DNA from 4 places in the Sinorhizobium sp. RAC02 genome. Region 1 is predicted to be linked to each of the others. Evidence: predicted binding sites of a transcription regulator. Region 1 holds the regulator's gene; each other region holds the start of a gene.
The links. The regulator PhoB, encoded in region 1, activates phosphate uptake and scavenging genes when phosphate is short. The targets are predictions, from matches to a motif close to TGTCATNNANCTGTCAT.
Positions count from the first base shown of each region.

Region 2: a site for PhoB is predicted at 3,201-3,217, ahead of BSY16_RS07875 (esterase-like activity of phytase family protein). Genes of this name have one in related genera too.
Region 3: a site for PhoB is predicted at 6,188-6,204, ahead of BSY16_RS04425 (LTA synthase family protein). Genes of this name have one in related genera too.
Region 4: a site for PhoB is predicted at 5,349-5,365, ahead of phnC (phosphonate ABC transporter ATP-binding protein). Genes of this name have one in related genera too.

Region 1 covers NZ_CP016450.1:2,794,754-2,802,409, forward strand. The annotation lists gene BSY16_RS13425 (Hsp33 family molecular chaperone) at 1-26, opposite strand, end outside; gene argF (ornithine carbamoyltransferase) at 223-1,134, opposite strand; gene BSY16_RS13435 (aspartate aminotransferase family protein) at 1,162-2,352, opposite strand; gene BSY16_RS13440 (GcrA family cell cycle regulator) at 2,778-3,314, shown strand; gene phoB (phosphate regulon transcriptional regulator PhoB) at 3,448-4,131, opposite strand; gene phoU (phosphate signaling complex protein PhoU) at 4,146-4,874, opposite strand; gene pstB (phosphate ABC transporter ATP-binding protein PstB) at 4,925-5,740, opposite strand; gene pstA (phosphate ABC transporter permease PstA) at 5,755-7,083, opposite strand; gene pstC (phosphate ABC transporter permease subunit PstC) at 7,080-7,656, opposite strand, start outside.
Region 2 covers NZ_CP016450.1:1,640,228-1,647,883, forward strand. The annotation lists gene BSY16_RS07865 (metallophosphoesterase family protein) at 1-114, opposite strand, end outside; gene BSY16_RS07870 (MarR family winged helix-turn-helix transcriptional regulator) at 344-838, shown strand; gene BSY16_RS07875 (esterase-like activity of phytase family protein) at 959-3,154, opposite strand; gene hupB (DNA-binding protein HupB) at 3,426-3,701, opposite strand; gene lon (endopeptidase La) at 3,907-6,330, opposite strand; gene clpX (ATP-dependent Clp protease ATP-binding subunit ClpX) at 6,748-7,656, opposite strand, start outside.
Region 3 covers NZ_CP016450.1:942,192-949,847, reverse strand. The annotation lists gene BSY16_RS04455 (DUF2865 domain-containing protein) at 1-339, shown strand, start outside; gene bluB (5,6-dimethylbenzimidazole synthase) at 332-1,024, opposite strand; cobalamin riboswitch at 1,071-1,294, opposite strand; gene BSY16_RS04445 (diguanylate cyclase domain-containing protein) at 1,354-2,865, opposite strand; gene BSY16_RS04440 (TolB family protein) at 2,990-3,817, opposite strand; gene BSY16_RS04435 (ammonium transporter) at 3,833-4,159, opposite strand; gene BSY16_RS04430 (NAD+ synthase) at 4,163-5,842, opposite strand; gene BSY16_RS04425 (LTA synthase family protein) at 6,240-7,656, shown strand, end outside.
Region 4 covers NZ_CP016452.1:1,420,753-1,428,408, forward strand. The annotation lists gene phnG (phosphonate C-P lyase system protein PhnG) at 124-537, shown strand; gene phnH (phosphonate C-P lyase system protein PhnH) at 537-1,157, shown strand; gene BSY16_RS27605 (carbon-phosphorus lyase complex subunit) at 1,161-2,261, shown strand; gene BSY16_RS27610 (alpha-D-ribose 1-methylphosphonate 5-phosphate C-P-lyase PhnJ) at 2,258-3,142, shown strand; gene phnK (phosphonate C-P lyase system protein PhnK) at 3,139-3,915, shown strand; gene phnL (phosphonate C-P lyase system protein PhnL) at 3,981-4,688, shown strand; gene BSY16_RS27625 (DapH/DapD/GlmU-related protein) at 4,685-5,299, shown strand; gene phnC (phosphonate ABC transporter ATP-binding protein) at 5,455-6,303, shown strand; gene phnD (phosphonate ABC transporter substrate-binding protein) at 6,384-7,289, shown strand; gene phnE (phosphonate ABC transporter, permease protein PhnE) at 7,363-7,656, shown strand, end outside.

The DNA.
Region 1 (7,656 bases):
CCGAGTTTCAAGGCATTGTCAGCCATCATCATTCTGCTCCTTGCACACCGGGAAGCCACCGGGCCATGGGCCCGGCTGCTTGCGACCGGCATTCTACCGTGATTCAGCGCGCTATCACCCGGATCATTCCATACCGGACGGGCATGCGCCAGAGAGAGCGCCTTCCAGCGCCCTGTGATGGCCCCTAGATCGTATCGGCCGGCGTGTTTTTCAAGACGCGCGTCAGACGGCGCCGAGGCACCAGGCGAGGATCGACTTCTGCGCATGCAGGCGGTTTTCCGCCTCGTCGAAGACCACCGACTGCGGGCCGTCGATCACCTCGTCGGTGACCTCCTCGCCGCGATGCGCCGGCAGGCAATGCATGAAGAGCGCATCGTCGTTCGCCCGCGCCATCAGCTGCTTGTTGACCTGATAGGGCTGGAAGATGTTGTGGCCGCGGGCGCGGTGTTCCTGGTTCATCGAGACCCAGCAGTCGGTGACGACCAGATCGACGCCGTCGATGATCGCCTCGGGATCATGGCCGAGCAGGATATTGCCGCCATTGTCGCGCGCCCAATTCAGGATCTTGTCGTCCGGCTCGGAGCCCATCGGCACGGCCATCCTCATCGTGTAGCCGAAGCGGGCCGAGCCCTCGACGAAGGAATGCAGCACATTGTTGCCGTCGCCCGTCCAGGCAAAGGTCTTGCCCTTCGTCGAGCCGCGATGCTCCTCGAAGGTCATGATGTCGGCCATGATCTGGCAGGGATGCGTCAGGTCCGTCAGCGCGTTGATGACAGGCACGGTGGCATGTTCGGCAAGCTCCAGCAGACGGTTATGGTCCGTCGTGCGGATCATGATGGCATCGACGTAGCGCGACAGGACCTTGGCGGTGTCGCCGATCGTCTCGGCGCGGCCAAGCTGCATCTCGGTGCCGGACAGGAACAGCGTCTCGCCGCCGAGCTGGCGCATGCCGACATCGAAGGAGACGCGGGTTCGGGTGGACGGCTTCTCGAAGATCATCGCGAGCATCTTGCCGGCGAGCGGCTTTTCTTCCGTGCCGGCCTTGCGAGCGGCCTTGCGCGTGTGCGCATCGTCCATGATGACGCGGAGATCGCTTTCCGAAACGGCGGAAAGGTCGAGAAAATGCTTGGCCATGATGTGTCCTGTCTGTCTCGGTCCTGCTTATGCGGCTTTCGCCGCCGTCAGCTTTTCGGCTGCGCGCTCGATGCGGGCGAGCCCCTCGCGCGCCTCTTCCGCCGTGACGGTAAGCGGCGGCAGAAGCCGCAGCACGTTGTCGCCGGCGGGCACGCCGAGCAGCTTTTCCGCACGCACGGCCTTCAGAAGGTCGGCGACCGGAATCTTTGCCTTGATGCCGAGCATCAGGCCTTCGCCGCGGACATCCTCGATGATCTCCGGGAAACGGTCCTTGAGGGCCGCAAGGCCCTGGCGGAAGACGAGGGCGACGTCGCGGACATGATCAAGGAACCCGTCTTCCAGCACGACGTCGAGCACCGCATTGCCGACAGCCATGGCGAGCGGGTTGCCGCCATAGGTCGAGCCATGTGTGCCGGCGACCATGCCGGCAGCCGCTTCGTTCGTGGCAAGGCAGGCGCCAAGCGGGAAGCCGCCGCCGATGCCCTTGGCAACCGCCATGATATCCGGCGCAATACCGGACCATTCATAGGCGAAGAGGCGCCCGGTGCGGCCGACGCCGGACTGCACCTCGTCGAGGATGAGCAGCAGGCCGTACTCGTCGCAGAGCTGGCGAAGCTCCTGCATGAATTCCTTCGGAACGGGGCGGATGCCGCCCTCGCCCTGCACCGGCTCGATCAGGATGGCCGCCGTTTCCTCGGTGATCGAATCCTTGACGGCTGTGATGTCGCCGAAGGGGACCTTGAGGAAGCCCGGCGCCTTGGGGCCGAAACCTTCGATGTACTTTTCCTGTCCGCCGGCCGCGATGGTGGCGATCGTGCGGCCGTGGAAGGCGCCGTCGAAGGTGATGATGTGAAACTTGCCGGGGTGGCCCTTGGCGAAATGATAGCGCCGCGCCGTCTTGATCGCGCATTCCAGCGCTTCCGCCCCGGAATTGGTGAAAAACACCTTGTCGGCGAAGGTCGCCTCCGTCAGCCGGCGGCCAAGGCTTTCCTGGCCCGGAACCTCATAGAGGTTGGACAGGTGCCAGACCTTCTCGGCCTGATCCTTCAGCGCGGCGACGAGATGGGGATGCGCATGGCCCAGCGAATTGACGGCGACGCCAGCGGCGAAATCGAGATATCGCTCGCCATTTTCGGCGATCAGCCAGACGCCCTCCCCGCGCGTGAACCGGAGCGGTGCACGCATATAGGTTTCATAGAGCGGCGCGGCATCGGCCATGGCGCAGGTCCCCCGAAAAGAGATGCGGAAAGATTCGTTTACGGCTTGACTTTTCCAGGCTTTAGAAAAATCAAAAACCGCCTTTCGGCGGCATGCGGCACTATCAGCATTTCTCCCTGCAATGTCAATGAAATGCACGTCTAAAATGCCGCTGAACCTACCGCAACGTGAGGATTCACGATACGCGCGCAAGGTGTCGCTCTTGAGTCACACCAGGGCAGCAAGTTGGGGAAAACTCCGAAATCGATTCGCACCGATTCCCGCGACTCTTGTCACAGAGTCCCCCGAACTCTAGGTTAAAGACCAATTACTAGACTGCAAGCGGCGGAACTAGTCACCAAAAGAGTTAGGGCGTTCAAGTTCCGGACCCATCCGGAACGCGATGAGGGATTCCCGCATCGCGAGCGTCGAACGGAGACGAGAAGATGAACTGGACAGACGAGCGGGTCGAGAAACTCAAGAAGCTCTGGAGCGAAGGTCTGAGCGCGAGCCAGATCGCAGCGCAGCTCGGCGGCGTCAGCCGTAACGCCGTCATCGGCAAGGTGCACCGCCTGAACCTGCCGGGCCGCGCGAAAGCCGGCGGCACGCCGACCGCCGCCCGCCCGAAGCGTCCGGCCGTTGCAACGCCGCGGCCGTCGAACTTCGCGGCCCGTCCGGTCCCCGCTCGCGTGGCGGCGCGCCCGACCGGCGCGATCCTCGCCAAGGAAGACATCGACGCCGATTTCGACGCACAGACGGAGCAGCTTCCGGTTCCCGCCAACGGCAACAAAGTGGTTGTGCCGATGTCGCGGAAGCTGGAACTGACCGAGCTGACCGAGCGCACCTGCAAGTGGCCGATCGGCGACCCGCTGAACGACGACTTCCACTTCTGCGGCAACGAGTCCCCGGACAACTCACCCTACTGCACCTACCACCAGCGCCTCGCCTACCAGCCATCGGCTGAACGGCGCCGGATGCGCTAGCAGAAACGAAGAGCTGAATGCGATGAGGGCCCGGAAGGGCCCTTTTCTTTTGTGCTGGCGAGAGACGCGCAGCCCCAAAAACGCAAACAGGCCCCGAAGGGCCCATTTCCGTCCTTGGGAGGAAACGCTTGGCTCAGGTTTCCAGCGAGTAGCCAGCGCCGCGAACGGTGCGGATGACGTCCTGCATGTTGGCGAAGTTGAGCGCCTTGCGCAGGCGCCCGACATGCACGTCGACGGTGCGCTCGTCGACATAGATGTCATGGCCCCAGACGCCATCGAGAAGCTGCGAGCGCGAGAAGACGCGGCCTGGCGAGGTCATCAGGAACTCCAGGAGGCGGAACTCCGTCGGGCCGAGGCGGACCTCGCGGGTGCGACGGTGCACGCGATGCGTCTCGCGGTCGAGTTCGATATCGCCGCAGCGCAGCACCGTCGAGACGACCTCGGGTTTTGCACGGCGCAGCATGGCGCGAACGCGCGCGACGAGCTCCGGCGTCGAGAACGGCTTGACGACATAGTCGTCGGCGCCGGTCGCTAGCCCGCGCACGCGCTCGCTTTCCTCGCCGCGTGCCGTCAGCATGATGATCGGCAGGCGCTCGGTTTCCGGACGCTGGCGCAGCCGCCGGCACAGCTCGATGCCCGAAACGCCCGGCAGCATCCAGTCGAGGATGAGAAGGTCCGGCAGGCGCTCCTGCAGGCGCATCTCGGCCTCGTCACCGTTCAGGATCGTATCGACCTCAAAACCTTCGGCCTCGAGATTGTAGCGCAGGAGGACGCTGAGCGCCTCCTCGTCTTCGACGACGGCAATTCTGGGCACCATGGAGGTGAAACTCCTTACTCGGAGGCGTCGGTAACGTCGGCAGTGACCACCGACGTCGTGGTGTCGTCCTTCGGGCGTTCACCCTCGGGCTGCGAGCCGGTCGCCATGTAGTAGATGGTTTCCGCAATGTTGGTCGCGTGGTCGCCGATGCGCTCGATGTTCTTGGCGCAGAACAGGAGATGCGTGCAGGGCGTGATGTTGCGCGGATCTTCCATCATGTAGGTCAGGAGTTCGCGGAACAGCGACGTGTAGATCGCGTCGATCTCGTCGTCGCGCTCGCGGATGGCCTTGGCCTTCTCGATCGAGCGGGTCGCGTAGACGTCGAGGACTTCTTTCAGCTGCATCAGTGCGAGTTCCGCGAGATGCTCGAGACCGCGGGTGAGCTTGCGCGGCATGCCCGAGCTCTGCACCGCGATGACGCGCTTGGCGGTGTTCTTGCCAAGGTCACCGACGCGCTCCAGTTCGGCCGCGATGCGGATGGCGCCCATGATTTCGCGCAGGTCCGCCGCCATCGGCTGGCGCTTGGCGATCGTGACGATCGCCTTCTCGTTGATCTGGCGCTCGGCAGTGTCGAGGATGACGTCCTCGGAAATGACCTTCTGCGCCAGAGCGCCATCGGTCGCGACCAGGGCGCGGACGGCATCCGCAACCATCTGCTCGGCCGTGCCGCCCATCTCGGAGATGCGGCGGGAGAGGTACTTCAGTTCTTCGTCGTAAATCGAGACGATATGGGTCGATGACATGGTTCTGTCCTTAATGCGCTCGGGTTTTCAGGGCTTTGGCGACGATCGCGTCAGCCGAAGCGGCCCATGATGTAGTCCTGCGTGCGCTGGTCGTCCGGGTTGGTGAACATCTTGTCGGTGTCGTTCTCCTCGACGAGATTGCCGAGGTGGAACATGGCGGTGCGCTGCGAGACGCGGGCCGCCTGCTGCATCGAGTGCGTCACGATGACGATCGTGAAGTTGGCGCGCAGCTCGTGGATCAGTTCCTCGACCTTGGCGGTCGCGATCGGGTCGAGCGCCGAGCACGGCTCATCCATCAGGATGACTTCCGGGCTGACGGCGACGGCGCGCGCGATGCAGAGGCGCTGCTGCTGGCCGCCGGAGAGACCGGTGCCGCCTTCCTGCAGACGGTCCTTCACCTCGTTCCAGAGGCCGGCCTTCTGCAGGCTCTTTTCGACGATGGCATCCATGTCCGCCTTCGTCTTGGCGAGGCCGTGGATGCGCGGGCCGTAGGCGACGTTTTCATAGATCGACTTCGGGAAGGGGTTCGGCTTCTGGAACACCATGCCGACGCGGGCGCGCAGTTCCACGACGTCGATGCTCGGATCGTAGATGTCATCCGTATCGAGCGTGATCCGGCCGGTGACGCGGCAGCCTTCGATCGTGTCGTTCATGCGGTTCAGCGTGCGCAGGAACGTCGACTTGCCGCAGCCCGACGGGCCGATGAGCGCAGTCACGGTGTTTTCGCGGACGTTCAGGTTGACGTCGTAGAGGGCGCGCTTGTCGCTGTAGTAGACCGAAACGTCCTTGCCGATCATCTTGATGGAAATGTCGTTCATTTTCTTGTCCAGCGCTTTCTCGACTGCTGCTTCTGACATGATGTTCATCTGTCTATAACCTTCTACCAGCGCCGTTCAAAACGGCGGCGCAACAGGATTGCACCCACATTCATGAGGATGAGGAAGATGAGGAGGATGATGATCGCTCCCGACGTGCGCTCCACGAAGGCGCGTTCCGCCTCGTTCGCCCACATGTAGATCTGCACCGGAAGGGCCGTTGCGGGCTCAAGCGGCGTTGACGGAATGTCCGCGACGAAGGCGACCATGCCGATCAAGAGCAGCGGTGCGGTTTCGCCGAGCGCATGCGCCAGGCCGATGATCGTGCCCGTCAGGATGCCCGGCATGGCGAGCGGCAGGACGTGGTGGAACACGGTCTGCATCTTCGAGGCGCCGAGGCCGAGGGCCGCTGCACGGATCGACGGCGGCACGGCCTTGAGAGCGGCGCGGGTCGCGATGATGATGGTCGGCAGCGTCATCAGGGTCAGCACCAGGCCGCCGACGAGGGCTGCCGAGCGCGGGAAACCCGCGAAGTTGACGAAGACGGCGAGGCCGAGCAGACCGTAGACGATCGACGGCACCGCGGCGAGATTGTTGATGTTGACTTCGATGAGGTCGGTGAAGCGGTTCTTCGGGGCGAACTCCTCGAGATAGATCGAGGCGGCCACACCGATCGGCAGCGACAGCGCGAGCACGATCAGCATCATGAAGAGCGAGCCGACGGCCGCGACGCCGACGCCGGCGGCTTCCGGACGGCTCGATGCGCCGTTGATGAAGATACCGGTATTGAAATGCTTGGCGAGCGCGCCGGTTTCAGCAAGCTGGTTCATCCAGCCGAGCTGCTTGTCGGAGATCTTGCGGTTGCTCTCCGCGACGGAGAGATCGATCTGCCCCTTGAACGCTGAGTCGAGATCGCCGTGGGCGAGGAAGGTGACCGTCTGCGTGGTGCCGATGAGTGCCGGATTGGCCGTGATGAGGTCACGCAGCTGAACGCGGACGCTGTCCGAGATCATGCCGTTGACCGCCTTGAGGCCGGCGCGGTCGTCTTCGCTGACGCCGAGCACCTTGGCAAGTGCGTTGCGGGCAACGACCGGATAGTTGGCCGAGACCAGCTTCTGCGGATTGGTGGCGCGCTCATTGTTCTTGTCGATGATCTGTTCCGAGAATTCGACCGGAATGGTGATCATCGACTGCTGGAAGGCGGTATAGCCCTTGGAGACAACCGAAAACAGCAGGAGGAACAGGAACAGTAGGCCAAAGCTGATTGCGGCCATGCCGTAGAGACGGAAGCGCCGTTCGGCGGCGTAGCGGCCACGCAGACCGATATCGCGGCGTTGAGGCTTGGCGGCAGCACCTAGGGCGGCCATCGAGGGGCTCGTAGAGACCTGGCTCATTCGTACTGCTCCCGGTATTTGCGCACGATATAGAGGGCGTAGATGTTAAGGCAAAGCGTGATGACAAACAGCGTGATGCCAAGCGCGAAGGCCACCAGCGTCTGAGGCGAGGTGAACTCGAGGTCCCCCGTCAGCTGGTTGACGATCTTGACCGTCACCGTCGTCATCGGCTCGAACGGGTTGAGCTGCATGCGGGCGGCAACACCGGCGGCCAGCACCACGATCATGGTTTCGCCGACGGCGCGCGATGCGGTCATCAGGAGTGCGCCGACGATGCCGGGCAGTGCCGCCGGCAGGATGACGCGCTTGATGGTTTCCGAGCGGGTGGCACCGAGGCCGAGCGAGCCGTCACGTAGCGCCCGCGGCACGGCGGTGATGATGTCGTCCGACAGCGAGGAGACGTAGGGGATCAGCATGATACCCATAACGAAACCGGCGGTCAGAACGCTCTGTGCCTGGATGAAGTTCGAATAGTTGCCGGTGACGAGACCGTTCAGCTGGGCGGAGATGTCGCGCAGGAACGGGCCGACCGTCACCAGGGCAAAGAAGCCGTAGACGATCGTCGGAATGCCG
Region 2 (7,656 bases), 1.2 Mb from region 1:
CGCCTTGCGCGTCGCGCCGCGCACGAGATCGCCGAGTTCGGCGTTGCGCAAAGCGAGCGAGGTGAGCGGCGAATCAAGGTGCAGGTCTGCGGTGTGGATGAAGCGGAAAGGCATGGCCGGACAATCACCTCAGCCCTCCCGCCGGTCAATGCTTGCAGTAATGTCCGCCGGGTTATGCAGGAAAGAAATCGATCCCCCCTGAAAAGGCCGGAGAAGAAACAGGAAAAAAGCCCGTTGCCTGACCGTTCGCATTTACACGCATCGTTCAATATCTATGATCAAATTATCTGAAAACCTTCACAATCATTTGACATGGTCCCTCATAATACCTATATTTCCCCTCATGAGTAGCACGATAGAAATCTCCCAGGGCATGTTTAAACTCTACCATCAAGTCAGCCGCCTGGTGAACGAGTGCATGATGGACGAAGGTGTATCGCTCGCCCGCAGCAAGTTCCTGCTTCTTCTGGAATGTCAGGGCCCGCAGCGGTCGACGGATATTGCCTGCGCACTTGGTTTCGCCCCCCGCACGGTGACGGAAGCGATCGATGGTCTCGAGCGTGACAAGTTGGTCAAGCGCGAGCCGGATCCGAAAGACCGTCGCGCCAAGATCGTTTCGATTACGGATACCGGCCGGACGGTGATCTCCGCCGCCCAGCAGCCTCAGCACAAAATGATCGAGGCGATCTTCAACGTCCTCACCGAGGAACAGAAGCAGCAGCTCAAGGGCATTATCGGCTGTCTCAGCGAGAAGACAGACGCGCTGCAGCGGGAAAGAGACAAGACCGAAGGTGGTGCCGACGCGGCGCCCGTTCGCCCTTTGCAAGCCGTCGGCTAAGCCCGCCGACACCATGAATGACAAAAGGCCGGGATCGCGAGATCCCGGCCTTTTCAGTTTGGCAATGTGCCAGATGCAGTGTCTCCCCCAAGAGGAAGAGACGCCGCGCTCCGGTGTTCATTACATCGCGTTCATCGGGCCGATACCGAAGAACAGCGTCTCACCGGACGAGTCGTCGACGCCGTCATTGTCGGTCACGACAAAGCCGTTGCCGGCAGCGTCGATGGTGAAGCCTTCGACCTTGTCGACGACGAAGCCGTTGGTGGCGCCCTTCAGGTCGGGAATGAGGTCGCGGACCTCTTCTTTCTTGACGACCGGCAGGTCACCGCCGAGCTTGGCCGGCTTCAGGTCGGCAAGCGCCACGCGGTAGAGCTTCTTCAGCTTGGCAGCCTGACCGATCAGGTTGTCACGCTCGATGATGTAGGCGTAGTCACCGCTCGCCGTGATTTCGGAAAGGCCGACCCAGCCGGCTTCGGTCTTTTCGAGCGGATAGCGCACGGCGCCCCACTCTTCCGACGACGGCTTGTAGGAAACGAGCTTCACGAAGCCCTTCTCGTCATCACCCCATTCGCGCTGCATGGCCATCCAGAGAACCTGGTCATCGCCTTCGCCAACGCTGGTGATGCCTTCGAAGCCAAAGCGCTTCTCGCCGGCGCGCAGCTCGGAGGGAATGGCGATTTCCTTCTCGATCTCGCCCTTCTTGTTCACGTGGATGATGGCGTGGCTGTACAGCTTGTCAGCATCGCCTTCATTGGCGAGCCAGAAACCGCCTTCGCCGTCCGGCGTCAGGCCTTCGCTGTCGAGCTTCTGCGCGGCAGCACCATTGCGCGTGATGCGCAGGGCATCGACGATCTTCGCCGGCTTGGCGGTTGCATCGATCGTGAAGACCGTCGGCTGCGAAGCGTAGAAGGAATCGTTGACGGCATAAAGCATGCCCGGCTTGTCCTTGACCGGAGCGAGGCCGGACAGTGCGCCAAAACCGATCAGTTCGCCGTCCTTCTCGGTGGAGACGATCTGCGGATAGGCGGCTTCCCCTTCCGCGCGCTCATAGATCATGACGTGCGAACGGGCGCCGCCGTCTTCGACGAGGTCGGTTTCGTTGGCGGTCACGAAGAGGTTGCGGCTCGGAATGGCGACGGCGCCTTCCGGACCGACACCCGACGGCAGGAGCTGGAGAAGCTCAGGCTCGGCACCGGTGTCCTTGTAGACGCCAACGATGGAGGCGCGCTCGGCGAGCACGAAGAACAGGTTGTCGTCACCGAACTTGGCTGCTTCCAAGCCTTCCGGTTCGACGCCCTTCTTGTTGCGCTTGTCCGGGTAGTGACCGATCTTAGCGATCTCGCGCTCGAAGCCGGCACCGTTCTCGTAGACAACCTTGCCGGTCTTGTCGAAGATCGTGAAGCCGCGTGCGCCGCCCTTCCAGTCGCCTTCGTTGGCAACAACGAAGCGGTTGTCGTCCAGCCACTTCACGGCGTCGGGCTCGCGGGCGACATCCTTCATCTCGCCGGTGAACTTCAGCGCGCCGTCCTTCTTGGTGTCGATGCCTTCGAGGCTGACGGTGCCAGCCGAGAAGTGGCTTTTCACGTCACCCGTCTTGCCATCGATGATGACGATGTAGTTGTTTTCCTGCAGCGTCAGCGCAATCTCGTCCAGGCCGTTGAAGGCGACGAATTCGGGCTCCGGGTCGTCGCCGGCGACGTCGGCAAGGCCGGTCAGCGTGACGTGCTTGATCGAACCGCAATCGACGATTCCGTCCTTGAGCGACAGGATCACCAGATCGCCGGCCGGCATCTGCGGAATGGCGCCATCATTGACCTCTTCGTCGCGCTCGTTTTCGATGGCGATCGCGGCGATCGTCTTGTCCTTGTTGAGGGCAATCGAGTCCGGCTGGCCGCCAAGGTCGCAGGTCGTGTCGATGGCCTTCGAGGCCATATCGACCTGAGCGAGGACGCCGGACGGCTTGACGAAGCTTTCGCGGGTGTTGATCGCGACGAGCGCCTTGCCGCCGGCAATCGTTACCGAGGTGGGCTCGCCTTCGAAGGCGACGGTGCCGCCAGCCTTCGGGGCCTTCGCATCGGTAATGTCGATGAAGCCGATCGCCTTGTTCGGGCTGTCGGAATAGACAAGCGTGTTGCCATCCTCGGACGCAGCAATAATTTCGGAGGAGGTCGGTGTTGCCTTGTCCTTGCCTTCCGGCAGGTTGTCGGCAACGGCAAAGGATGCAATGCGATTGAATACAGGCTCGGCGCTGGCGGCAGGGGCCACCGATGCGGCGAGGACCGCTGCCAGGGCAGCAGTGAGCGAACGGGTTTTCATGAAAGCCTCCGGGTCAAAAGGAACCCGGCGGTTCTGAGGCTTTCGTGTTACAGGCCGATGACAATTCGACTACAGCCGCGGACCATTCCCCGCAAATAAAAGGGGGCCCGGATGAACCGGACCCCGACCCTGAAATTCAGGATTGGCGGCGGAGTGGGTAACCGCCCTCCCCCATAGCGTCGCGCATGACACGCAAGGACCCTGCAGGCTTTTGAAAGCCGAATGCGCCCTTGAGCCGAACCGGCCAAAGGACGGATGCAGCAGCAGCGGATCAGCTGTTAACGGCGTCCTTCAGACCCTTGCCGGCCGAGAACTTCGGCACGTTGCGGGCCGGGATCTCGATCTCGGCGCCGGTCGAAAGGTTGCGGCCCTTCGAAGCTTCACGGCGCGACACGGAGAAATTGCCGAAACCGACGAGACGAACGTCGCCGCCGCTCTTGAGTTCGCCCTGGATCGTCTCGAAAATGGCGTCTACAGCAGATGCTGCGTCCGTCTTCGACAGGCCCGACTTCTCAGCGACCGAGGATACGAGTTCATTCTTGTTCATGTTTCCACCCCTTTCTTACGGTTTGAAACGACTCATACAAGTCGGGGGCAGAATACGCATCGGCCTTCGCCTCGCAAGAAAATTTCGTCGCAATCCCCTGAGAATCCGGGGTTTACACACGTTTTTCAACGAAAAAGACCGGCACGAAGGCCGGTCTTTTCCAGTTTCACTCCAAAACGCCGGATTGCTTAGCCGGCATTAAGGCTCAATGCGCGATCGCGCCGTTGGCATCTTCGGTCGATTCGACCGCCGGAACCTTGGCCGCTTCGGCAGTTCCGTCCCATTCGATCGGCTCGGGCCGACGCACGAGCGCATGCTTGATGACCTCGCCCATGCGCGAGACCGGGACGATCTCCATGCTGTTCTTCACGTTGTCCGGAATGTCCGCCAGATCCTTGGCGTTCTCTTCCGGGATCAGCACCTTCTTGATGCCACCGCGAAGCGCTGCAAGCAGCTTTTCCTTCAGGCCGCCGATCGGCAGGACCCGGCCGCGCAGCGTCACTTCACCGGTCATCGCCACATCCTTCGAGACCGGGATACCGGTCATGATGGAGACGATGGCGGTTGCCATGGCGATACCAGCCGATGGGCCGTCCTTCGGCGTCGCACCTTCGGGAAGGTGGACGTGGATGTCGGTCTTGTCGAAGCGCGGCGGCTCGATGCCGAAATCGACGGCGCGCGAGCGGACATACGAGGCCGCCGCCGAAATCGATTCCTTCATCACGTCCTTCAGGTTGCCGGTCACCGTCATACGGCCCTTGCCACCCGGCAGGCTGACGCCTTCGATGGTCAGCAGCACGCCGCCGACTTCCGTCCAGGCAAGACCGGTGACGACACCGACCTGATCCTCGCCCTCGGCTTCGCCGTGGCGATAGCGCGGGACGCCGAGGAAGTCGTGGATGTTCTCCGCCGTGACTTCAACATTCTTCGACTTGCCCTTGATGATCTCGGTCACCGCCTTGCGGGCGAGCTTCATCAGTTCACGCTCGAGGTTACGCACGCCCGCCTCGCGGGTGTACTGCTGGACGACCGCCATCAACGCGCCGTCGGTGACCGAAAATTCCTTCGGCTGCAGCGCGTGGTCGCGGATCGCCTTCGGCAGCAGGTGCCGCTTGGCGATTTCCAGCTTTTCCTCTTCCGTGTAGCCGGCAATGCGGATCACTTCCATGCGGTCCATCAGGGGTGCAGGAATGTTCAGCGTGTTTGCCGTCGTCACGAACATGACGTTGGACAGGTCGTATTCGACTTCCAGGTAGTGATCCATGAAGGTCGAGTTCTGTTCCGGATCGAGCACCTCGAGCAAAGCAGACGACGGGTCACCACGGAAATCCATGCCCATCTTGTCGATCTCGTCGAGCAGGAAGAGCGGGTTGGACTTCTTCGCCTTCTTCATCGACTGGATGACCTTGCCGGGCATCGAGCCGATATAGGTGCGGCGGTGACCGCGGATCTCGGCCTCGTCACGCACGCCGCCAAGCGCCATGCGGATGTATTCGCGGCCGGTCGCCTTGGCGATCGACTTGGCGAGCGAGGTCTTGCCGACGCCCGGAGGGCCGACGAGGCACAGGATCGGCCCCTTGATCTTGGTCGAGCGGGCCTGCACGGCGAGATATTCGACGATGCGCTCCTTGACCTTGTCGAGGCCGAAATGATCCTCGTCGAGGATCTTCTCCGCGGCGTTGAGGTCGGTCTTGATCTTCGACTTCTTGCCCCACGGAATGCCGGTCAGCCAGTCGAGATAGTTGCGCACGACGGTGGCTTCCGCCGACATCGGGCTCATCTGGCGCAGCTTCTTCATCTCGGCATCCGCCTTTTCGCGGGCCTCCTTGGAGAGCTTGGCCTTGACGATCTTCTCTTCCAGTTCGGCCATCTCGTCGCGGCCGTCTTCGCCGTCGCCGAGTTCCTTCTGGATCGCCTTCATCTGTTCGTTCAGGTAGTACTCGCGCTGGGTCTTCTCCATCTGGCGCTTGACGCGCGAGCGGATGCGCTTTTCGACCTGCAGAACCGAGATTTCGCCTTCCATGAAGCCGAGCGCCTTTTCAAGCCGAAGCTTGACGCTCGTCGTCTCGAGCATTTCCTGCTTCTCGACGATCTTGATGGAGAGGTGCGAGGCGACCGTGTCGGCGAGCTTCGAGTAATCCTCGATCTGGCTCGCGGCACCGACGACTTCCGGCGAAATCTTCTTGTTGAGCTTCACATAGTTCTCGAACTCGGAGACGACGGAGCGCGACAGCGCCTCGATCTCGACCGGGTCCTCTTCAGGCTCGGCCAGCACATGGGCCAGCGCCTCGTAGAACTCTTCGCGTTCGGTGTAGCCGTCGATCTCGGCACGCGCGCGGCCTTCGACCAGCACCTTGACGGTACCGTCGGGCAGCTTCAGGAGCTGGAGAACGTTGGCGACGGTGCCGATGCGGTAGATGGCGTCGGTTTCCGGGTCGTCGTCGGAAGCGTTGATCTGGGTCGCAAGCATGATCTGCTTGTCGGTGCCCATGACTTCCTCGAGCGCGCGGATCGACTTCTCGCGGCCGACGAACAGCGGAACGATCATGTGCGGGAACACCACGATGTCGCGCAGGGGCAGGACCGGGAAGGCCGTGGAATCGTGCGGCGCAGACGTCTTTTTCGTCATGTCATTTCCTTTCAAACGTCCCGTTTCCGGGAACCGGTCCTGTCGGCGCTAAAAGCATAACGGGCCGGCGATCTTTTCCATCCACAAGTGGCGTGCGGTTAACACTTTTTCAAGCCCGGCAACGGAGTGCCCCACCCCGTGTCGGGCCAGACGAACCAACGGAAGGAAGTGTAGTCTTCCGCGCTGTTGCGGAACTTGCGGCCTTCCCCCGGCCTGTCGCCGGAGCATACGCAAAACAGAATCGAAGTCTTCCATCTTCGCCCGCAACGCATCGTTTCGCAACGTCTTACATACACGGCAGGTTCGGCATCATGCCTCCTTCACCCGCCAGCGGCCAGTCACGAAATGTCGCGAGTTGACCACAAACGAAAAGACCCGCCGGGGCGGGTCCTTCCTGAAGCGACAGAGGCGACACGATCAGGCCGAGACGTTGGCCTTCTCGTCGGAGCGCTCCGAGTAGATGTACAGCGGGCGGGCAGAGCCCTTGACCACTTCATCCGAGATGACGACTTCCCGCACGCCTTCGAGCGTCGGAAGCTCGAACATCGTGTCGAGCAGGATCTTCTCCATGATCGAGCGCAGGCCGCGCGCACCAGTCTTGCGGATGATGGCGCGCTTGGCGATCTCGCGCAGCGCGTCCTCGTGGAAGGTCAGTTCCACGTCTTCCATCTCGAACAGGCGCTGGTACTGCTTGATCAACGCGTTCTTCGGCTCGGACAGGATCTGGATCAGTGCATCCTCGTCGAGGTCTTCCAGCGTCGCCAGAACCGGCAGACGGCCGATGAATTCCGGGATGAGGCCGAACTTCACCAGATCTTCCGGCTCCAGTTCGCGCAGGACTTCGCCGACGCGGCGATCTTCCGGCGAACGAACCTGTGCGCCAAAACCGATCGAGGTCTTTTCGCCGCGCGCCGAGATGATCTTGTCGAGGCCGGCAAACGCACCGCCGCAGATGAACAGGATGTTCGTCGTGTCGACCTGCAGGAATTCCTGCTGCGGGTGCTTGCGGCCGCCCTGCGGCGGTACAGAAGCGACCGTGCCTTCCATGATCTTCAGCAGCGCCTGCTGCACGCCCTCGCCCGAAACGTCACGGGTGATGGACGGGTTGTCGGACTTGCGCGAGATCTTGTCGACTTCGTCGATATAGACGATGCCGCGCTGCGCGCGCTCGACATTGTAGTCGGCCGACTGCAGGAGCTTCAGGATGATGTTTTCGACGTCCTCGCCGACGTAACCGGCTTCGGTCAGCGTCGTGGCGTCGGCCATGGTGAAGGGCACGTCGATGATGCGGGCGAGCGTCTGCGCAAGATAGGTCTTGCCGCAGCC
Region 3 (7,656 bases), 1.9 Mb from region 1:
TACGAGTTGCAGAACGCCTTCTCCTACCGCACGCGTGACCTTTCCAAGCCCGGCGCTTGCGGCTGCAATCTCTCGGCCTATTACCAGGAGATGATCAAGCGCGAGAAGGCGTTGAAGGGCGACCCTGCACAGGCAGCGACCGGCGACGACGGCGGCTCCATCACCAGGATCGATACTCTGCCGAAAAAGGCGGAAACAGCGGTCAAGACGCCGGTGACGATCGAGGAACGCGACTACGATCCGGCGACCAGCAAGGTGCGCACAGTCGGCCCGGTCTTCCTGCCGGCAAACCAATCCGCCATCGACCTCGGCCGTCCGGCCGATGCCGGCGTCAACTGACGCCGGTTTCCGGCCAGCGCTCCTCGAACACCAGTTCTTCCAGCGGCAGGCGCTGTCGCCAGCCCTTCACCGCCAGCTCCGGCTCGGCATAGAGCCGGTCGACGAAACCCACACACAGCCAGGCGACGATCTCGATATGCTCGGGTATGCCGAGGATGCCCCGGACGTCGCTGTCGTGAAAGATGCTGACCCAGCCGACGCCCACCCCCTCCGCCCGCGCCGCGAGCCAGAGGTTCTGCACGGCGCAGACCGTCGAATAGACATCCATGCGCGGATTGTGGGTGCGTCCCAGCACCACCGTTCCGCCGCGCATCGGATCACAGGTCACGCAGATCGAGAGCGGCGCCTTGAGAATGCCCTCGAGCTTCAGGGCGCGATACTGCCCCTGCCGCTCGCCTTCGAACATCGCCGCCGCCTCGGCATTGGCTTTTTCAAACGCGGCATGCACCCGCCGCCGCGTCGCCTCGCTGCGCACCATGAGAAAATTCCACGGCTGCATGAAGCCGACCGACGGCGCGCTGTGGGCGGCATGCAGCAGACGGCCGACGAGGTCGTCCGGCAATGGTTCGGGCAGAAACTGGTCGCGCACGTCACGGCGCGTTTCGATGGCACGATAGACGGCTTGCCTGTCCTCGCAAGAAAAGGCGCCCGCCCGGACCAGAGGGTCCCACGGTTCGGTTCGCATCGTTTTCTCCCCAACAATGCGCACAACCTGCCGCCGTCCACGCGGGTTCGGTCTATCTTGCCAGGCCGGTCTTCTGACTTCGGGTCACGCAGCAAGCACCTGCCTTCCCGGTTGAGCAACCAGTGGCAAAAGCCTGAATCGATTCAAGCTTTTACGGCGCGCGCTATCCCCGTCACAGCGTTGGGCACGTTCCGGACCTGGGCTTTTCAAGCCCGCACCGGATTCCCGATTCTCCCGCAAAAAGCGGGCACCTGACGGGGACGATATGCGCATGACCGGACGATGCGATCAAGCCCGCTTGCGCCGCGGGCCTGTCCATCTGCGGCTTACTAGGCGGCGCGGGCCTCGCCGGCCTCGGCAATCTCGGCCCTGTCCATGTCACCGGCATGGACGGCACGGTTGCGGCCGGCGTTCTTGGCCGCATAGAGCGCGGCGTCAGCCATGACCATGACGTCGTGCACCGTCTTGCCATGCTGCGGGAACTGGGCGATGCCGGCGCTACCGCCGATCAAGAGAAGCTGGCCGTCATAGGCGATCGGGATCTGCGCATCCAGAACGAGGCTGGCGGCAAGCTCCACCAGATGCTCTCGGCTATGTTCGCCGGTCAGCAGAACGCAAAACTCGTCGCCCCCCAGGCGGGCGACACAACCGCGCCGGCCGACACGCTCGGAGAAGCGCCTGGCGACGGCCTGAAGCACAGCATCCCCCGCAGCATGTCCATGCCGGTCGTTGACTGCCTTGAACTTGTCGAGATCGAGCGCGAGGATCGCGAAGGGCTTGTTCTCGCCCTTCTTGATGGCGCGCGACATTTCCTCGTCAAAACCGCTGCGGTTCTTGAGCCCGGTCAACGGATCGTGCCGTGCGAGGAAGGCATTCTTCGTCTCGCTGCGCTGGAGCGCGCGGACGAGTGCGGAAAAGCGCAGGGTGACGAACAGCATGACGCCGGCAAATACCAGCACGAACAACGCGATCTGCGGCAGCGCCGAGCGCCAGACGAAGGATCCCGGCATGTTGGGCCGCCAGGACGTGACCATCGGATTGTAGGTATCCCCGCCGACCGGCGTCATCAGCAACCCCGGCTCCTGTGTCACGATCGGCGTGAAGCCAAGATCGCGCACGCCGAGGCGCCGCTCGGTGTTTGCCAGCATCTTTTGCGAGACGGGTTTGACGGTGATCAGCAGCGTCGGCTCAAGCCGGTTCGCGGGGATGTAAAGTGTCTTGGGAATAACCGCCTGCACGACGACGATGCTCATCACCCGGTCGATCAAGCGCATGCCGGAAACGTGGATTTCGGGCAGTGCCGGCGTCAGCAGGTCCGGGTCTGCCTTCGCACCGGCCACCACCCAACCGCCGCGATCGGGCGACAGCGCCTCGCGATAGGCGCGCTCGGCCCTGCGGGTGAGATCGCTCACCCAGTGCAGCTTTTCGCGGGCCTTGCGTTCTGAAACCTTTTCACCGCGCTGTACGCCCAGCACCTTTTCACCATCCGGCGAGGTAAGGATCATCCAGGAGAAACCGAAATCGGACCACATCCAGTCCCGCATCTGGTCGCGCACGAAGGTGTCGTCCGGCATGCCGTCCGCCAGTTCGTTGAACGCCTTGTCCCAGAAGGAGAGCTGGCTCTGGTACTGCACGACCTGGTCGATCTGGTGGCTGAACTCGTTGCGCACAAGGGTGCGCTCGGTCTCGGCGACGAAACTGTCGGCCCGCTCGATTGCATAGTCCAGAACGAGATAGTTGGCGGCTCCAAACAGCAGGACGATCATCAAGGCCGCCGCCCGGATCGCCCAACCTACACCGCGTCGCCGCGTCGTGCGGCCCAGTTCAGCCTTGCCCGTCATTGTTTCCCTGCCTGTCCCCCACCCTTTCCGGGCATTGTTGGGAGGAGGCTAACTGACAGACGGCAAAATTCGCTTAAACGGGCTGGTGAGTGAAAACTTAACTCACGCTCACCGGAAATGGGGATCACCCAGCCGGCGCGTAGCGCACGAAGGCGAATTCTGTGCCATCCGGCGACCAGTTCGGCACATTCATCGTGCCCTGTCCGCCGAAAAGCTCTAACAGAATCCGCGCGTTGCCGCCGTCCATGTCCATGAGGCGCAGGCGCACATCGAGATCGCGGGGATGATCGAAAACGTCGCCCTCGTAGGAGAGCACGAGCAGGTGTTTTCCGTCCGGCGAAGGGTGCGGGAACCAGTCACCATAGGGGCTGTCGGTGATGCGCGTCGGCTCGCTGCCGTCGGCACGCACGCGCCAGATCTGCATGTGGCCGGTGCGGCTGGAATTGAAGTAGATCCACTCCCCATCGGCAGAATAATCCGGCCCGTCATTGCGCCCTTCGCCGAAGGTCACACGCCGCTCCTCGCCGCCTGCGACCGGGATGGTGTAAATGTCGAAGACATCGCCCCGGATGCCACAATAGGCGAATGTTTCGCCATCCGGCGACCAGCCATGCCAGTAGGACGGCAGGTTCGGCGTTACCAGCCGCGGCGTGCCGCCCTCGGTCGGCAGCACATAGATCGCCGACTTGCCGAACTCGACCTTGTCGCTGATCGCCAGCAACGTGCCATCGGGCGAAAGCCCGTGGTCATTGTTGCAAAGCGTCGCAAACCCCGTGTCGATCTGCACGGGTTCGCTGCCATCAAGCGAAAGGCGATAGAGCAGCCCGTCGCCGTTGATGACCAGAAAACGCCCATCCCGCGAAAAGTTCGGCGCCTCGACGAGCCGCTCCGTCTGCCACACGACGCGCGTTTCGCCAGTAACGATATTGTGGATCTCGACGGAACTGCGCATGGCTTTCTCCAGTCGTTATTGTCGCTCGTCGACCACCGGCAACAGCTTCCGGCAGATGGATTGCATGAGCACGAAATTGCTGTGCTCGCGCCAGGTCGAAACGAAACCCCAGGCCAACAGCAAAAGGATGCAGATGAAGGCCACGCCGGTGATGACAAGGCTGCCGGTCGCAAGGCCGTAGATGCCGAACACTGCCGGCGTCGCGAAATAGGCGATCTGCGCCGAAACATGCCGGCCGGCCGATACGTCGCTCAGTGACCACAACCGGATGAGCCTGATTTCCTCCGGTGTGAAATCCGGGCGGTTTTCGTCACCGCCCGGCTCGCTGGAGCGCGCCTCCACGCCCTACCCCCGGTCCCGGAACCGGTTGGTGATCGGGTAGCGGCGGTCTCGGCCGAAATTCTTCTTGGTGATTTTGACGCCCGGCGCCGATTGCCGGCGCTTGTATTCCGCGATGTAGAGCAGGTGCTCGATGCGATGCACGGTGGCCGCATCATGGCCACGCGCAACGATTTCCTCCGTGCTCATTTCCAACTCGACGAGGCACTCGAGGATATCGTCGAGCACCGGATAGGGCGGCAGCGAATCCTGGTCGGTCTGGTTGGGGCGCAATTCGGCAGACGGCGCCTTGTCGATGATGTTGTTCGGGATCACCTCGCCCGTCGGGCCGAGCGCGCCTGGCGGCACATGCCCGTTGCGCCAGCGCGACAGCGCGTAGACCTGCATCTTGTAGAGGTCCTTGATGGGATTGAAACCGCCGTTCATGTCGCCGTAAAGCGTGGCGTAGCCAACCGACATTTCCGACTTGTTGCCTGTCGTGACGACCATCGAGCCGAACTTGTTGGAGATCGCCATGAGGATCGTACCGCGCGTACGGCTCTGCAGGTTTTCCTCGGTAATGCCCTCTTCCGTGCCTTCGAAGGTTTCCGACAGTGCCGAGAGGAAGCCTGTCACCGGCGCCTCGATCGGCACGATGTCATAGCGGCAGCCGAGCAGCTTGGCACAGTCGGCTGCGTCCTTCAACGAATCCTTCGAGGTATAGCGGTAGGGGAGCATCACGCAGCGCACCCGCTCCTCGCCCAGCGCATCGACGGCGATCGCCGCGCAGATCGCCGAATCGATGCCGCCGGACAGGCCGAGCACGACATTCTTGAAGCCGTTCTTGTTGACGTAGTCACGGAAGCCGAGCAGGCAGGCGCGGTAATCCGCCTCCTCCTTCTCCGGAATGCGCGACATCGGCCCGCCGTCGCAGACCCAGCCCTCGCCATGCTTCTTCCAGGTGGTGAGCGCGATCGTCTCCTCGAACTGGCTCATCTGGAAGGCGAGCGTCTTGTCGGTGTTGAAGGCGAAGCTCGCGCCGTCGAAGACGAGTTCATCCTGGCCACCGAGCTGGTTGGCATAGAGCAGCGGCAGGCCGGTCTCGATGACCTGCTTCAGCGCCACCTGGTGGCGAATGTCGACCTTGCCGCGATAGTAGGGCGAACCGTTCGGCGAGAGCAAGATTTCCGCTCCGCTTTCCGCCAGCGTCTCACAGACGCCGAGTTCGCCCCAGATGTCTTCGCAGATCGGAATGCCGAGACGCACGCCGCGGAAATTCACCGGTCCGGGCATGGCGCCCTGGTCGAAAACGCGCTTTTCGTCGAACTCGCCGTAGTTCGGCAGGTCCACCTTGTCGCGCACGGCGATCACCTTGCCGCCATCGAGCACGGCAACGGCATTGTAGCGACCCGTCTCATCCTGCCGCGGGAAGCCGATGATGACGCCGGGGCCGCCCTCGGCCGTGTCGGCGGCGAGAGCGTCGATGGCGCGACGGCAGGTGTTCAGGAAGGCGGGCTTCAGCACCAGATCTTCCGGCGGATAGCCGGAAATAAAAAGCTCCGTCAGAAGGAGGAGGTCGGCACCTTGCCGGGCGGCATCCTCGCGGGCGGCGCGCGCCTTGGCAAGGTTTGCGGCAACATCGCCGACGGTCGGGTTCAATTGCGCGACGGCGATGCGCAGCGTTGCCTTTTCAGTCTGGGAAGTCATGTCTGCGGACCCGTTTCCTTCAGAACAGTTCCAGCAAAAACGTACAGCGCTTTTGCGTCCGGAACTGCAAAAAACATAGGGACAGAGCGTTTTCGCGTTTCAGGGAAAGCGGAAAATGCCCTGGTGTCCGATCCTGCTGCCGCGCGCGGCTATCGCTCTCTCGAACGGTCGAGAAGCTCTTTAGAACATCACAAGCGCTTTGGGAATGAACCGCGACGCCGTTTGCGCGCGCTTCAGCACAAAACCCTCGTTTTTCAGGCAGTTCCGTCGACCATTGCGGCGGTGCAACAGAGGGAACCAAAGCACGGGGAGAACGTTGCAGAAACCGTTCATCTCCTGTTCAAGATGACATCCGTATGACAAATACACGAAACTTTTATGAAATCTGGAGACGGCTTTGGCTCTGTTCACTCCCGCAGCCGTGGCGATCAATACCACAGAAGGCCTTGCCGTCGAGGCAGGCTTTTTCGCGCGCCACGCCAAGGCGCTCGCCGTGCTGCGTTCGCTGGCCGTTTCCGGGCTTCTTGCGCTCCTGACCGTCATCGTCATCGAGTTGATCACGCGCGGTTCGGTCGAGCAGACCTGGATCTATTTCACCAATCTCGAACAGCCCGCCTGGACCACCACGGGCGTGTTCTTCCTGCTCTATCTCGCCATCGACGCGCTGATTGGCCGGCAGCACAAGGCGGTGCTGCTGGTATCCCCGCTCGTCATGCTGATGGGCGTCATCTCGCAGCAGAAACAGGTTTTCCTCACCGACCCGCTCTATCCGACCGACCTGCTTTTCGGTCGCCAGATCATGGAGCTGATGCCGGTGCTCGTGCAGGACAGGCCGTGGACCGCTGCGGGCCTCGCGCTTGCCGTCGTCGCTGCGGTTGTCGGCCTCATCAGCCTTTGGGTCTTCGCCTGGCGCCGCTTCCGTCCGCTGACCAGGAAAGAGCGCCTGACGCGGCTTGCCATTGCGCTGCCGCTGCTCGCCGGCTTCGTCTCGATCATGGACTACAACGAATTCTCCTGGGTCCGTGACCGGCTCAAGGTGTTCCCGATCATGTGGGACCAGGCGGAAAACTATCGCCACAACGGCTTCATGATGGCCTTCGCCATCAACCTGCCGATGGCCAACGTGCAGGCACCCTCCGGTTACATGATCGACGCGATCGACAAGATTCCGTCAAAGCCCATGCCGGTCGGCACGACGCACCGTTCCAAGCCCGACGTCATCGTCGTCATGAGTGAATCGCTGTGGGACCCGACGCGCCTCGAGAACGTAAAACTCTCGGCCGATCCGATGCCGGTGATCCGCGAAAACCAGAGCGGCGGCGTCTTCTCGCCGGAATTTGGTGGCCTGACCGCCAATGTCGAGTTCGAGGCGCTGACCGGCTTTTCCAACGCCTTCCTGCCGACGGGCAGCATTCCCTACCAGCAATATGTGCGCAAGCCGATCCCGTCGCTCGCCACGTTCTTCCGCGCCGAAGGCTATACCGCGCGCGCCATCCATCCGTTCTCCGGCTGGTTCTGGAACCGTTCGAGCGTCTACAAGGCCTTCGGTTTCCAGACCTTCAAGGACGTCGACAAGATGCCGCCGCTGGCAAAACGCGGCAACTTCACCTCGGACGAGGCACTGACCAAGGAAATCATCCGCCAGGCCGACATGCAGGAGGATCCGTTCTTCTTCTTCACCGTCACGCTGCAGGGCCACGGCCCCTATGACGACGGCCGCTATGCGAAGACCGACATCGACGTCGAAAGCAAGCTGGATGCGCGCGATACCCGCATGCTCGCAAGCTACGCCCAGGGCGTGAAGGAAGCGGACG
Region 4 (7,656 bases), on a different replicon from region 1:
TAAGACAAGACTTAGATGTTCGGTTGTCTAGATTAATAGACATTTGGAGAAATGACAATGGCATCACTACAGAAATCTGCCGAGGCCGCCGCCAAGAGCGCGGGCGGCGAGCGGCAGAGGGCGATGGGCCTGCTTGCGAAGGCAAGCCGGACAGAGTTGCAGGCAGCCTGGGATGCGCTCGGCGAAAAGCCGGTCGTCCAGCCGGTGCGCGGACCGGAAACCGGCCTCGTCATGGTACGTGGCCGTATCGGTGGCGGCGGTGCGCCGTTCAACCTCGGTGAGGCGACGGTGAGCCGCGCCAGCATCCGCCTCGACGACGGCACGGTCGGTCACGGCCAGGCGCTTGGCACCGATGGCGCAAAGGCGCGCCTTGCGGCGACCTTCGACGCGTTGTTCCAGCAGCCGGCCCGCAAGGCCGAGGTCGAGACGCTGCTCGACGCCATTGCTGCCCGCGTTGCCAAAGAGGACGCCGAAAAGGCCCGCCAGACGGCGGCCACCCGCGTCGATTTCTTCACCATGGTTCGGGGAGAGGACTGATGTCACTCGATACGCTCGCCTTTGCCGGTGGTTTTCAGAAGCCGGTGTTCGAGGCGCAGGCCGTCTTCCGCACGCTGATGGATTGCATGGCCCGTCCCGGCACGATCGGCCGCGTTGCCGCGGCCGTGACGCCGCCCGCACCGCTCAACGCTACCGCTGGTGCCGTGGCACTCACGCTCTGCGATCACGACACGTCGGTCTGGCTGACGCCGGTGCTTGCCAAGTCGGCACTGCCCGGCTGGCTCGCCTTCAATGCCGGCGCGACCGTGACGGAAGAGCGGCAGGACGCCCGTTTCGCCTTCGTGGAAAAGGGCGCGATGCTGCCCAATCTCTGCCTGTTCGCCCAGGGCACGCAGGAATATCCGGATCGTTCGACGACGCTCGTCGTCGAGATCGAGGCCTTCGAGGGTGGTCGGCCGCTGGTGTTGACCGGCCCGGGCATCCGCACGGAAGAAGAGATCGCGCCGCTCGGCCTGCCGGACATGTTCCCGCATTTCTGGTCGGAAAACCGGCAGGGTTTTCCGCGTGGCGTGGACCTGATCCTCGTTGCCGGTGACGGCATCCTCTGCCTGCCGCGCACCACCGTTCTTCGCGTCAAATCCGCCGCAGGGGAGGCCTGAACCATGTACGTTGCCGTCAAGGGTGGCGAAGCCGCCATCTCCAACGCCCATCGCCTTCTCGCCGACCGCCGCCGCGGTGACCGCTCGCTGCCGGCAATCGGCATCGAGCAGATCGTCGCCCAGCTTGGCCTCGCCGTCGACCGCGTGATGGCGGAAGCCTCGCTTTACGATCGTGCGCTGGCTGCGCTCGCCATCCGGCAGTCGCGCGGCGACATGATCGAGGCGATCTTCATCCTGCGTGCCTATCGCACGACATTGCCGCGCTTCGGCTATTCCAAGCCGGTCGAGACGGGCGCCATGCTGATCGAGCGCCGCGTCTCGGCGACCTACAAGGACCTGCCGGGCGGCCAGCTTCTCGGCCCCACCTTCGACTATACCCACCGCCTTCTCGACCCGTCGCTTCTGGGTGACGAGGCTGTCGAAGCGGGCCTGGAGCGGGAAGAGCCCGGCGAGCCGGTCATGCGCGTCTCCGACATCCTGGCCGATGAAGGCCTGGTCGAGGATGATGGCACTCTGCCGGACGGCCATGTCGCCGGCGACATCACACGCGAGCCGCTGGAGTTCCCGATGGCCCGTGACCTGCGTCTGCAAGCGCTCGCCCGCGGCGACGAGGGTTTCCTGCTGGCGCTCGGTTATTCCACCCAGCGCGGCTACGCCCGCACCCATCCCTTCGTCGGCGAAGTGCGCATCGGCGAGGTCGAGGTGGAGCTGGATATGCCGGAACTCGGCTTTTCCGTCTCGCTCGGCCGCGTCCAGGTGACCGAGTGCCAGATGATCGCGCAGTTCAAGGGCTCGGCGAAAAACCCGCCGCAGTTCACCCGCGGCTATGGCCTCGTTTTCGGCCAGAGCGAGCGCAAGGCCATGGCGATGTCGCTGGTCGACCGGGCTCTGCGCGCGGAAGAGTTCGGCGAGGACATCGTGGCGCCTGCGCAGGATGAGGAGTTCGTCATTTCCCATTCGGACAACGTCCAGGCAACCGGCTTCGTCGAGCACCTGAAACTGCCGCACTACGTGGATTTCCAGGCCGAACTCGATCTCGTACGCCGCATGCGGCGGGAATACGAGGCCGCGCAGAACATCGATCTTCCGGAGGCCGCAGAATGAATACGACCGACCTGGCGACCTACAATTTCGCCTATCTCGACGAACAGACAAAACGCATGATCCGCCGGGCGATCCTGAAGGCGATCGCCATTCCGGGCTATCAGGTGCCCTTCGCGTCGCGCGAAATGCCCATGCCCTATGGTTGGGGTACCGGTGGCGTGCAGGTGACGGCGGCGATCCTCGGACCGGACGATGTGCTGAAAGTCATCGACCAGGGCGCCGACGACACGACGAACGCCGTCTCCATCCGCGCCTTCTTCCAGAAGGTGGCCAATGTCGCGGTGACGACGAAGACCCGCGAGGCGACGATCATCCAGACGCGCCACCGCATTCCGGAAGAAAAGCTGACGGCCGGGCAGACGCTGGTCTACCAGGTGCCGATCCCGGAACCGCTTCGCTTCCTCGAGCCGCGCGAGACCGAGACGCGCAAGATGCATGCGCTGGAAGAGTATGGCCTGATGCATGTCAAGCTGTACGAAGACATCGCCAAGAACGGCCATATTGCCACGACCTATGCCTATCCGGTGAAGGTCGAGGGACGCTACGTCATGGACCCGTCGCCGACCCCGAAATTCGACAATCCGAAGATGCACCGCTCGGAGGCGCTCCAGCTTTTTGGCGCGGGTCGCGAAAAGCGCATCTATGCCGTGCCGCCCTATACCGAAGTCGTCAGCCTCGATTTCGAGGACCATCCCTTCGAGATCCAGACCTTCGACAAGCCCTGCGCGCTGTGCGGCGCGGAGAATGTCTATCTCGACGAGGTGGTGCTCGACGACAGGGGCGGGCGGATGTTCGTCTGCTCGGATACCGACCACTGCGAAGACCGCTGCGCCCACGGCCACCGCGGTCCTCTCGCCTATAACAAGGAGGCTGCCGAATGACCGACATGCCGCTTCTCAAAGTCCGCGACATCTCGAAATTCTACGGCGCGCGCATCGGCTGTAAGAACGTCTCCTTCGACCTCTGGCCCGGTGAAGTGCTGGCGATCGTCGGCGAATCCGGCTCCGGCAAGACGACGCTGCTGAATTGCCTCGCAACGCGGTTGATGCCGAGCTCCGGCGCCGTCGAATACCGCATGCGCGACGGCCAGATGCGCGATCTCTCCCGCATGAGCGAGGCGGAGCGCCGTTTCCTGATGCGCACCGACTGGGGCTTCGTGCACCAGAACCCGGCGGATGGCCTGCGCATGGCCGTGTCGGCCGGCGCCAATGTCGGCGAGCGGCTGATGGCCGTCGGCGAGCGGCACTACGGCAACATCCGTGAGACGGCCGGATCCTGGCTCGGCCGCGTCGAGATCAGCGTCGATCGCATCGATGACCAGCCGCGCGACTTTTCCGGCGGCATGCGGCAGCGCCTGCAGATCGCCCGCAATCTCGTCACATCGCCGCGCCTCATCTTCATGGACGAGCCGACGGGCGGCCTCGATGTTTCGGTGCAGGCACGCCTGCTCGACCTGCTGCGCGGCCTCGTCCAGGACCTCGGTCTCTCGGCGATCATCGTCACGCACGATCTCGCCGTGGCGCGTCTCCTCTCGCATCGCATGATGGTGATGAAGGACGGTCTCGTCATCGAGCAGGGCCTGACCGACCGCGTGCTCGACGATCCGCGCGAAGCCTATACCCAGCTCCTCGTCTCCTCGATCCTTCAGGTCTGAAAGCATGGTCCCGAAAAGTGGAATCCGGTTTTCGGACGAGACCATGCGTCAAAAGGAAAAGTGACATGCCCACACCCCTCGTTGTCTCCGAAGTGGCGAAGAGCTTTACCATGCATCTTCGCGACGGCATCCGACTGCCTGTCATGTCGAATGTCACCTTCTCCGTGAAGTCAGGCGAATGCGTCGTGCTGGGCGGACCGTCCGGTATCGGCAAGAGTTCGCTGCTCAAGATGGTCTACGGCAACTACGCCGTCGATAACGGCCAGATCCTGGTCGATCACGATGGTAAGCTGCTCGATCTCGCGACCGCCGATCCACGCACGATCCTGTCGGTTCGCCGGGCGACGCTCGGTTACGTCAGCCAGTTCCTGCGCACCGTGCCGCGCGTTGCAGCCGTCGATGTCGTGGCCGAACCACTCACCGCCCGTGGCGTCGATGCAGCCGAGGCGAAGGCGACGGCAGAGGCCATGCTGGCCCGTCTCAACCTGCCGCGCGAACTGTGGCAGCTGCCGCCCGCCACCTTCTCCGGCGGCGAACAGCAACGCGTCAATATTGCCCGCGGCTTCATCACCGATCACCGCATCCTGCTGCTCGATGAGCCGACCGCCTCGCTCGATGCGAAGAACCGCGCCGTCGTCGTCGGCATGATCGAGGAGAAGAAGGCGGCCGGCGTCGCGCTGCTCGGCATCTTCCACGACGAGGACGTGCGCGAAAAGGTCGCCGACCGCATCGTCGACGTCTCTGCCTTTTCGCCGCGAAAGGCCGCCGCATGACCAAGCTGTCCGAAACACCGCTGATCCACCCGACAGCCGTCGTCTCCGATACGGTGCTCGGCCGCTACACCGAAATCGCCGAGAACTGCCGCATCAGCGAAGCCGAGATCGGCGACTATTCCTACATCATGGATGGCGGCTCGGTCTGGTGCGCAACGATCGGCAAGTTCGCCAATATCGCCTCGTCGGTCCGCCTCAACGCCACCAACCACCCGATGTGGCGCGCGACGCTGCACCACTTCACCTATCGGGCCAACGATTACTGGCCCGATGCGGAGCAGGAACCGGATTTCTTTGCCTGGCGGCGCGAGCATCGCGTCACCGTCGGCCATGACGTGTGGATCGGCCATGGCTCGACGATTTTGCCGGGTGTCACAATCGGCAACGGGGCTGTCATAGGGTCCGGCGCGGTCGTCACAAAAGACGTCGAACCCTACATGATCGTCGGCGGCGTGGCAGCGAAAGTCATCCGCGAACGCTTCCCGCGAAGCATCGCCGAACGCATGGAAAAACTCGCCTGGTGGGACTGGGATCATGCCCGGTTGCGTGCCGCTTTGGACGACTTTCGCAAACTTGACGCAGAAGCCTTTCTTGCCCGTCACGACGGTTGAGCGGGCATGTGCAATGCCGGAAATTCAGGCCTGTGGACTGTAATTTTTCCGACATGAAACTGACATCGCCGCTTCATCAACAGCGTTTACAGCCAATCCCGAAAACGACATCGCCCCACCATGGGCTCGTTACTGGAAATTAAGAGGGATCCGCCATGTTCCGACTGAAGAATGTCACCCGCCGTTTTGGCGAGCGCGTTGCGGTCGACGCTGTGACCTTCGACATCCCGCAGGGCCAGATGGTCGGCGTCATCGGCCGCTCGGGTGCCGGCAAGTCCACCATGCTGCGCATGATCAACCGTCTTGCCGATCCGAGTGAAGGCTCGATCCATTTCAACGACGTCTTGGTTTCGTCGTTGCGCGGTTCGGCACTGCGCAACTGGCAGCGCGACTGTGCGATGATCTTCCAGCAGTTCAACCTTGTGCCGCGCCTCGACGTCTTGACCAACGTGCTGCTCGGCCGCCTCAACCACCGTTCGACGACGCTCAGCATCCTCAATCTCTTCACCCGCGAAGAGCGCATCATGGCGATTGCCGCCCTCGAGCGCCTCGGCATCGAGCAGACGGCGCTCCAGCCGGCCGGCACGCTGTCCGGCGGCCAGCAGCAGCGCGTGGCGATTGCCCGTGCCTTGATGCAGAACCCGAAGATGCTGCTCGCCGACGAGCCGATCGCCTCGCTCGACCCGCTGAACGCCAAGATCGTGATGGACGCGCTGCGCGACATCAACGAGCGCGAAGGCATCACTGTGATCACCAACCTTCACACGCTCGACACGGCACGCGCCTATTGCGAACGCATCATCGGCATGGCGCACGGTCGCGTCGTGTTCGACGGGTCGGCACGCGAGCTCGACAGCGAAGCGGTGCGCACGATCTACGGCACAGGCGCCGATGGCGCGGAGATCGACGAGAGCCTCACCTCCACGGCGATCCGCAACCCGGCCCGTCAGGACAATATCAAGGAATCCGCCAGCCCGACACCGCTGGCACTGGCCGGGCTCTGAGCCCCGCCGGGATCGAACGACCCGCGTAAAGGGTCAGACAACTTCCAGTCCGGCAAAGCCGGTCAAACAGGAGAGAGACCATGCTGAAGAAAGTACTTCTCGGCGCCGTCGCGCTCATCGCGCTCGCCGGCCACGTCCAGGCTGAAGACCTCAAGGAATTCCGCGTCGGAATCATCGGCGGCGAAAACGAAGCCGACCGCCTGCGCAACTACCAGTGCCTCGGCGATCACCTGAAGGCCGAACTCGGCTTCGAGAAGGTCTCGTTCTTCCCGGCTGCCGACTATGACGGCGTTATCCAGGGCCTGCTCGGCGGCACGCTCGACTATGCAGAACTCGGCGCGTCCGGCTTTGCCAAGATCTACCTCGCCAAGGCCGACGCCGTCGAGCCGATCCTGACGACCGTCCAGACCGACGGCTCGACCGGCTACCACTCGATCATGGTCGCCCGCAAGGACAGCGGCATCACCAAGCTCGAAGACCTCAAGGGCAAGAAGCTCGGCTTCGCCGACCCGGACTCGACCTCGGGCTACCTCGTACCGCTCGTCACCCTGCCGGAAGCCATCGGCGGCCCGGTCAAGGAATATTTCGCTGAAACCGGCTTCGGCGGCGGTCACGAAAACCTCGTCCTCGAAGTGCTGAAGGGCACCTTCGACGCCGGCACGACCTTCGGTTCGGGCGTTGGCGAGTGGAAGGACGGTTACACGTCCGGCAACCTGCACAAGATGGTCGAGAAGGGCATTCTCGACATGAACGACATCGTCGAACTCTGGAAGTCGCCGCTGATCCCGAACGGCCCGATCGTCGTTCGCACCTCGATGGCTGACGAGACCAAGGCGAAGTTCAAGCAGTTCATGCTCGACCTGCCGAAGAAGGACGCAGCCTGCTTCTCCGCCGTCATGGGCGGCGACTTCACCGCGTTCACGGAAGTCAATGTCGACTTCTACAAGCCGATCATCGACGCCCGCAAGGCAACGATCGGCGGCTGATAGCCACGCAGACACTGGCGCCGGCCGCAACCCGGCCGGCGCCTCGTCTTTTTTGAGCCCAGGCGGAACAGACATGGCCTTGAACACGCTTCACGACGGCTTCAGCGAGAAGGGCGCTCTCATCGAGCGGCACTGGCAGGAGCTGAACGCACGGCGCCGCCTCTACACCTGGCTCGGCCTTGCCATCCTGGCCGTCGCGCTTTCCGGTTCGCTGTGGTTCGCCAACGAGACGAATGCCGGCAAGTTCTTCGACCGGCTGCCCTATCTCTTCGACTTCGTCGGCGACATGGTGCCGCGCGATGGTCTCGAAGTGTTCCGCGCGCTGTTCGATCTGCCGTCGCCCTATGACGACGGCAGCTTCAAGTAC